Linked DNA regions of Celeribacter indicus. The protein of the gene in region 1 interacts with the protein of each later gene in a pairwise test. Links are inferred from orthologs where the notes say so. Each region holds a gene or a part of one and is shown on either strand. Other genes may lie near its edges.

Evidence for each region.
Region 2: the proteins of P73_RS14625 (region 1) and mrdA interact in binary tests that used the Escherichia coli proteins (3 or more experiments, as listed by UniProt). The link is inferred for Celeribacter indicus from one-to-one orthologs.

What each region holds. Positions count from the first base shown.
Region 1 is NZ_CP004393.1:2,924,400-2,927,835, forward strand. The notes cover bases 235-3,355. They hold P73_RS14625 (penicillin-binding protein 1A), read right to left. Parts: upstream 2,987-3,355; coding sequence 482-2,986; downstream 235-481. Other genes in these bases: prfB (peptide chain release factor 2), read right to left, coding at 235-337; P73_RS14630 (class I SAM-dependent methyltransferase), read left to right, coding at 3,232-3,355. Also shown: more of prfB, read right to left, coding at 1-234; more of P73_RS14630, read left to right, coding at 3,356-3,436. UniProt on the Escherichia coli protein: Cell wall formation. Synthesis of cross-linked peptidoglycan from the lipid intermediates.
Region 2 is NZ_CP004393.1:3,786,401-3,789,715, reverse strand. What follows is about bases 298-3,297. They hold mrdA (penicillin-binding protein 2), read right to left. Parts: upstream 2,758-3,297; coding sequence 838-2,757; downstream 298-837. Other genes in these bases: mreC (rod shape-determining protein MreC), read right to left, coding at 3,286-3,297; P73_RS18650 (hypothetical protein), read right to left, coding at 2,754-3,293; rodA (rod shape-determining protein RodA), read right to left, coding at 298-841. In the rest of the region: more of rodA, read right to left, coding at 1-297; more of mreC, read right to left, coding at 3,298-3,315. UniProt on the Escherichia coli protein: Catalyzes cross-linking of the peptidoglycan cell wall. Responsible for the determination of the rod shape of the cell. Is probably required for lateral peptidoglycan synthesis and maintenance of the correct diameter during lateral and centripetal growth.

The DNA.
Region 1 (3,436 bases):
GCTCCTTCGCGGCGGCGGTCTCGGCAAGCGCCTTCAGCGCGGCCTCGGCATCGGCGACGACCTCCTCGTCCTCCTCCATCTCGCCCAGTTCGATGAGCTCGACATTGTCGCGCAGGTCCGTCTCGATGCTCTCGGCGGTCTTGAAGGCATCCATCAGGCCCTGCCGCTCGCGCATCAGCTTCTGCGCCCGCGCCGGATCGTCCCAGAGCGTCGGATCCTCGATCATCGCGTCGAATTCCTCGAGCCGGTGGGGCGCGGTCTCCCAATCCATCCGCTGCTTCAGCAGCGCGAGGGATTTTTCGATCTTGGCCACAACATTCTGGATTTCAGCGCGCAAGGGGATCACCTGTGAGATCGTCTTTTCGGGTCCGGTGAGAGATACGCGCAGGAGCGCCCGGACACAAGGGGGTGCCGTCCGGGGGCGACGAACAGCGCGGCGGGCGGGACCCGCTGCCCGCCGCGGCACCGGTCCCATGCCGCCTCAGTAGAGCCCGCCCGAAGACAGCGAGTTGATATTGGCCTTCTCCGGCACGGTGATGGTGCGTCCCGAACTCGTCTGCACCTCGCGCGTCCCGGTCCCGTCGCCCTCGTAGATGAGCGGGAGATCCGCCCCCATGGCAAAGCCGCCATCGTAGGTCAGGCCGAAGATCGGCTCCTCGCCGTCGCGGAAATATTCCGCCACCACGTTCGGCCCCGAGGCGCTGTCGGGCAGGCGCGCGCCGGTGAAGCGGTCGATCTTGATGAAATGGCCGCCCGGCGGGACCTTGAACTTGCCGCCGCCGTATTTCTTCACCGCCTCCTGCATGAACTCGTTAAACACCGGGCCGCAATATCCGCCGCCCGAGGCGCCGGGCATCGCGCGCGGCGTGTCGTAGCCGATATAGCAGCCTGCGACGATATTCGACGTGAAGCCGATGAACCAGGCGTCCTTGCCGTCGTTCGTCGTCCCGGTCTTGCCCGCCACCGGCACCGGCAGGTCCACACGCCCCGCCGCCGTACCGCGCTGCACCACGCCCTGCATCATCGAGGTGAGCTGATAGGCGGTGATCGCATTGATCATGCGCTCGCGGTTGGACACGATGGTCGGCGCCCGGCCCGGCGCGAGATTGGCGGTCTCGCATTCGGAACAGACCCGCTGGTCGTGCTTGTAGATCGTCCGCCCCCAGCGGTCCTGAACCCGGTCGACGAGCGTCGGCTCGACCCGCTCGCCGCCATTGGCGAACATCGCATAGGCCGACACCATCTTGAACACGGTCGTCTCCTCCGCCCCGAGCGCGGAGGCGAGGTACTGGCCCATGTGATCGTAGACGCCGAAGCGTTCGGCATAGCGCGCCACCGTGTCCATGCCGACCTCCTGGGCGAGGCGGATGGTCATCAGGTTGCGCGACTGTTCGATCCCGGTCCGAAGCGGCGTCGGGCCGTAATAGCGGTTCGAGGCGTTCTTCGGCCGCCAGACGCCCTGCGGCGTGTTCACCTCGATCGGGGCGTCGACGATGATCGTCGCGGGGGTGAAGCCGCTGTCGAGCGCCGCCGCATAGACGAAGGGCTTGAACGAGGAACCGGGCTGGCGCGTCGCCTGGGTGGCGCGGTTGAACACCGAATGCTGGTAGGAAAAGCCCCCCTGCATCGCGACGACGCGGCCAGTGTTGACGTCCATCGCGACGAAGGCGCCCTCGATCTGCGGCACCTGCCGCAGGCTCCAGCGGATGAGGTCGCCCTGCCCGTCGTCGCCGGAGGTCATGCGCCGGAGATGCACGACATCGCCGCGCGCGAAATTCTCCGCGAAGGAGCCGCGCATCCACTGGATGTCCTCGCGCGGGACCGAAACCTCGCCCACGCCATCCTCGACCATGACGGTCATCGCGCCGTCGCCGATCTGGTCCACCGCCCCGACATACCACCTGCCGTCGAGCGTGATGTCGCGTGCCACGCGCACGGCGGCGAGCGCCCCCTCCCATTTGCCCTCGTCGAGCGCGGCCGGCTCGATCGCCTCGCCCGTACCGCGCCAGCGCCCCGCGCCGCGGTCGAGCTGTTCGAGCCGGCGTTGCAGCGCATGGGCCGCGTTGGTCTGCATCTGCGGGTCGATGGTCGCGCGGATCGACAGGCCGCCCTCGAAGAATTCCTCCTCGCCGAAATCCTTCGACAGCTGGCGGCGGATCTCGTCGGTGAAATAGTCGCGCGGCGGCAGGGTCTCGCGATAGCTCGAATAATCGCCGGTCTGCACCGTGCGGATCGGTTCGAGCCGCGCCGCCTCGTACTCAGCCTGCGCCAGATAGCCGTTCTCGTACATTTCCCGCAGCACGTAGTTGCGCCGTTCGAGCGCGGCGTCGTAATTCTTCGCCGGGTTGTAGGAATAGGGCGCCTTCGGATGGATCGCGAGGAAGGCGGCCTCTTCGGGGGCGAGCTCCGAGAGCGTCTTGTTGAAATAGCTCTGCGCCGCCGCCGTCACCCCGAAGGAGCGCACACCGAGGTCGATCTCGTTGAGGTAGAGCCCGAGGATCTGGTCCTTCGTCAGCGTCTGTTCCAGCCGGTGCGCGAGGATCAGCTCCTTGATCTTGCGCTCTGCCGAACGGTCGGAGGACAGAAGGAAGTTCTTCATCACCTGCTGGGTGATGGTCGAGGCGCCGCGCAGCGGACCGCCCCGTGCCGCCTGCATCGCGGCCGCTGCCATGCCGCGCAGGTCATAGCCCCTGTGGTGGTAGAAATTCTTGTCCTCGGCGGAGATGAAGGCATGCTTCACGAGATCGGGGATCTCCTCGGGCGGGGTGTAGAGACGGCGCTCGCGGGCGAATTCGTCGATGATCCTGCCCTCGCCGCTGTAGATGCGCGAGATCGTCGGCGGCTGGTACTGTGCCAGCGCCTCGTGGTTGGGCAGGTCGCGGCCGTACATCCAGAAGATGCCGCCGATGACCAGCGCGAGCAGGAAGAGCCCGGTGGTGATCCATGAAAAGATCGTCCCGAAAAAGGAGAGGATGAAGCGAAGCACGCGAGAGGGCCCTTCCAGAAATCGTTTCCGCCGGACCCTGTGAAGGCGCGGATCCGGCATGAAGATCGGGCGCGCTGACTCGCAGGTCCGCGCGCATTTGGTCCTTCCTTATACAGCGCCGGACGCCGGGTCAAAACATCCCCTGCGCAAATGTGAGCAGAAAGGCGCCTTCCGTGAGCCCGCCCCTGCACCTGCCTCTTGCGGCGGCGCGTGGCGCGGCTTAACTGCCGGCCATGAGACCCGACATGATCCTCCCGACCTATGAGCGCCAGGCCGAGTTCTTCGATCGCGCCCGCTCCAAATCCCTGTTCGAGCGGCGCTGGCTCGACCGGCTCCTGGCGCATGCCCCGCAAGAGGGCGGCCGCCGCCGCGTGCTCGATCTCGGCTGCGGGTCGGGCCGGCCGATGGCGCAATATCTTTCCGACCGCCGCTGTGCCGTGACGGGCGTGG
Region 2 (3,315 bases), 860 kb from region 1 along the record:
TGGTGAAGATGAAGTCGGTGTGCTTCTCCGGCAGGAAGTTGAGCTTCGACTGGGTGCCCTGCATGAAGCCGCGGCCGGTCCAGCCGCCGGAGCCGAGGGCGATCTTCGACTGGGTGATGTGATAGCCCGCGCCGAGCGGGTCGGAGGAGGGATCGAGGAAGGTGTCGATCCGGCGGAACTGGTAATCCTTCAGGAGCTGCCAGGGCGTCCCGCGCGAGGAGAGGACGGTGGTCACGGCGCCGATGCCCATCGCGATCACCACGCCGAAATACCACCAGGACACGCCGGCGGCGAACATCACGATCGCGCCCCCGGCCATGAGGAGGATGGCCGTGCCGAGGTCGGGCTGCTTGAGCACGAGGACGGTGGGCAGAAGGATCAGGAGCACCGGGATGAGCACCCAGAGCGGGCGGGAGGCCTTTTCGACCGGGAGCCAGTCGTAATAGGCCGCGAGCAGCATCACGAGCGAGATCTTCATGAGTTCGGAGGGCTGGAGGCTCAGCGGGCCGAGGTCGATCCAGCGCTGTGCGCCCATGCCGACCTCCCCGAAGAATTCGACGAAGACCAGCAGGAGGAAGGAGCCGATATAGGCCACGCCCGCGATGTTGCGCCAGAACCAGATCGGCACCATGCCGATCATCAGCATGGCGATCATGCCGACCGCGAAACGCTTCATCTGCGGTTCGGCCCAAGGCTGGAACGAGCCGCCCGCGTTCGAATAGAGCATCAGGAAGCCGACGGCGGCCACCGCCGCGAGCAGCAGCACGAGCGGCCAGTTGACGTAGAGCACCTTTCGCAGCCCGGTCGGGATGGTCTTGAGATTGCTTTCGAGGTAGCTCATGCGCGGCTCTTCTCCGTGCCGTCCGCGATCCGGTCGCGCAGGGGCAGGGCGCGGAAGCGTTCGCTCACCGCGTTCTGGTCTGCCCTGGGATAGGCGGAGAGGGGCGGCACCGCCCCGTGCAGCGCGTAGAGCATCAGGTCGCGCGCCACCGGGGCCGCCACGGCGGAGCCGCCGCCGCCATGTTCGACGATCACGGAGACGGCGTAGCGCGGGCGTTCCATCGGGGCGAAGGCGACGAAGAGCGCGTGGTCGCGCTGGTCCCAGGGCACGTTCTTGTTGTCGACGACGGTGGAGCGGACCTGGGAGGTGCCGGTCTTGCCCGCCATGCGCATCGCGTCGTCGGCGACGCGCGAGGCATAGGCGGTGCCGCGGTTGGAGTTCAGCACCTCGAACATGCCCTGGCGCACGGCGCGGAGCTGGTTCTCGTTGAGGCCGAGCGGTCCGCCGCCCTTCACCGGCTGCTCGACGCCGTCGACGGATTTCAGGAGCCTCGGCTGGATTTCGCGGTTGGTCGCGATCCGCGCGGTCATCACCGCGAGCTGAAGCGGGGTGGCGAGCACGAATCCCTGGCCGATGGCCGCGTTGAGGCTGTCGCCCACGACCCATTCGGCGCCGCGCTTGGACAGTTTCCATTCCTTGTCGGGCATGAGTCCGGTGTTCATGCCGGGCAGGGGAATGTCATAGGTCTGCCCGAGGCCGAGCCGGCGGCCCATCGCGGCGATATTGTCGATGCCGGTGCGCTGGGCCATCTCGTAGTAATAGACGTCGCAGGAATGGCGCAGCGAGCCGACGAGGTTGAGGTTGCCGTGCCCGACCCGTTTCCAGCAGTGAAAGCGGCGTCCGCCGACCTCGGTATGGCCGAGGCAGCGCACGGTTTCGTCGGGCGTGACCACGCCGGCCTCGAGCGCGGCCAGGGCGGTCACCATCTTGAAGGTGGAGCCGGGCGGATAGGCGCCCTGCACCGCCTTCGAGGGCAGCGGCCGGTGGTCGTTTTCGAGCAGTTCCTTGTAGGCGGCGACGGAGATGCCGCGCACGAAGAGGTTCGGATCGAAGGCCGGGGTCGAACCGGCGGCGAGGATGTCGCCCGTCTCCACGTCGAGGATGACGGCGGAGGCGCTGTCGCCGCCGAGCCGGGCCTGGACGAATTCCTGCATCTTCAGGTCGAGCGTGAGCTGGAGGTTGGCGCCGGGATCGCCCTCGCGGCGGTCGAGTTCGCGGATGATCCGGCCATGGGCGTTCTGTTCGACGCGCAGGGTGCCCGCCTTGCCGCGCAGCACCTCCTCGAGCTGGCTTTCGACGCCGGATTTGCCGAGCTGGAATTTCGGGATGCGGTAGAGCGGGTCGATCGTCTCCATCTTCGACAGGTCGTAATCGGAGACCGGGCCGACATAGCCGACGAGATGGGCGAAATCGCCCTGCTGCGGGTAGTGGCGCGACAGGCCCACCTCCGGCGTGACGCCCGGCAGGGCGGGGCCGTTGGCGGAGACGGCGGAGAAGGCTTCCCAGCTCAGCCGGTCCGCGATCGTCACGGGGGCGGAGGGCCCGGCCTTGCGCAGTTCGTCGCGCACGCGCTCCTGCTCCTCGGGCGGCAGGCCGATGAGGCGTTCGAGTTCGACGAGGACCTGGTCGAGTTCGCTGGCGTCTTCCTTGCGGATCACGATGCGGAAGGTCTGTTCGTTCTCCGCGAGAAGCGCGCCGTTGCGGTCGTAGATCAGGCCGCGGGCGGGGGGCAGGAGCCGCATCTTGATCCGGTTCTCCTCGGCCAGGAGGCGGAACTGGTCGGCCTGGTCGACCTGCATGTAGCGCATGCGCAGGCCAAGCACCCCCATGAAGGCGACCTGGGCACCGCCGAGGAACAGCGCGCGGCGGGAGATCCTGCGGGCGGAGGTCGCGGTTTCCTGCGGGGAACGTCTCATCGCACATACCTCATCTCATCGGCCTCGGCGGGCGAGATCTTGGTGATTCCGAGCACCGAGCGGGAAAACAGGACAATGACAGGATAGGCGAGCAGGGTCGAGATCTGTCCGAGGATCGTGAGGCCCAGCGAGGTGCGGTCGACCATGAATGTGCCAAGCGCGAGGCGGTAGAGCACCGCCATGGCGAGCATGACGCCCGCAACCATGGCCCATTCCACGGCGAAGGGCATGTCGCGCGAGGTGGCCTCCCGGCGGCGGAGGAATTCGAGCCCGAGGATGGTGAGCGCGGACCACAGGCCAGGCGGGCGCAGGAAGATGAAATCCGCGGTCAGCATGACGGTGGCGACGAGCCAGACCGGCACGTAGTCGGGCCGGCGCAGCACCCAGGCGAAGGCGAAGCCCAGCAGCAGGTCCGGCCCCGGCCAGTGGCCGGAGCCGACGCGCACCGGCAGCAGGTAGACGAAGACGACAATGGCCGACAGCGCGAGAAAGCCCGCCCGATAGCTCCAGCGGCGCAGGGTGCGCGGATCAACCATCGGCCGCCCCTTCCTCCCCGGC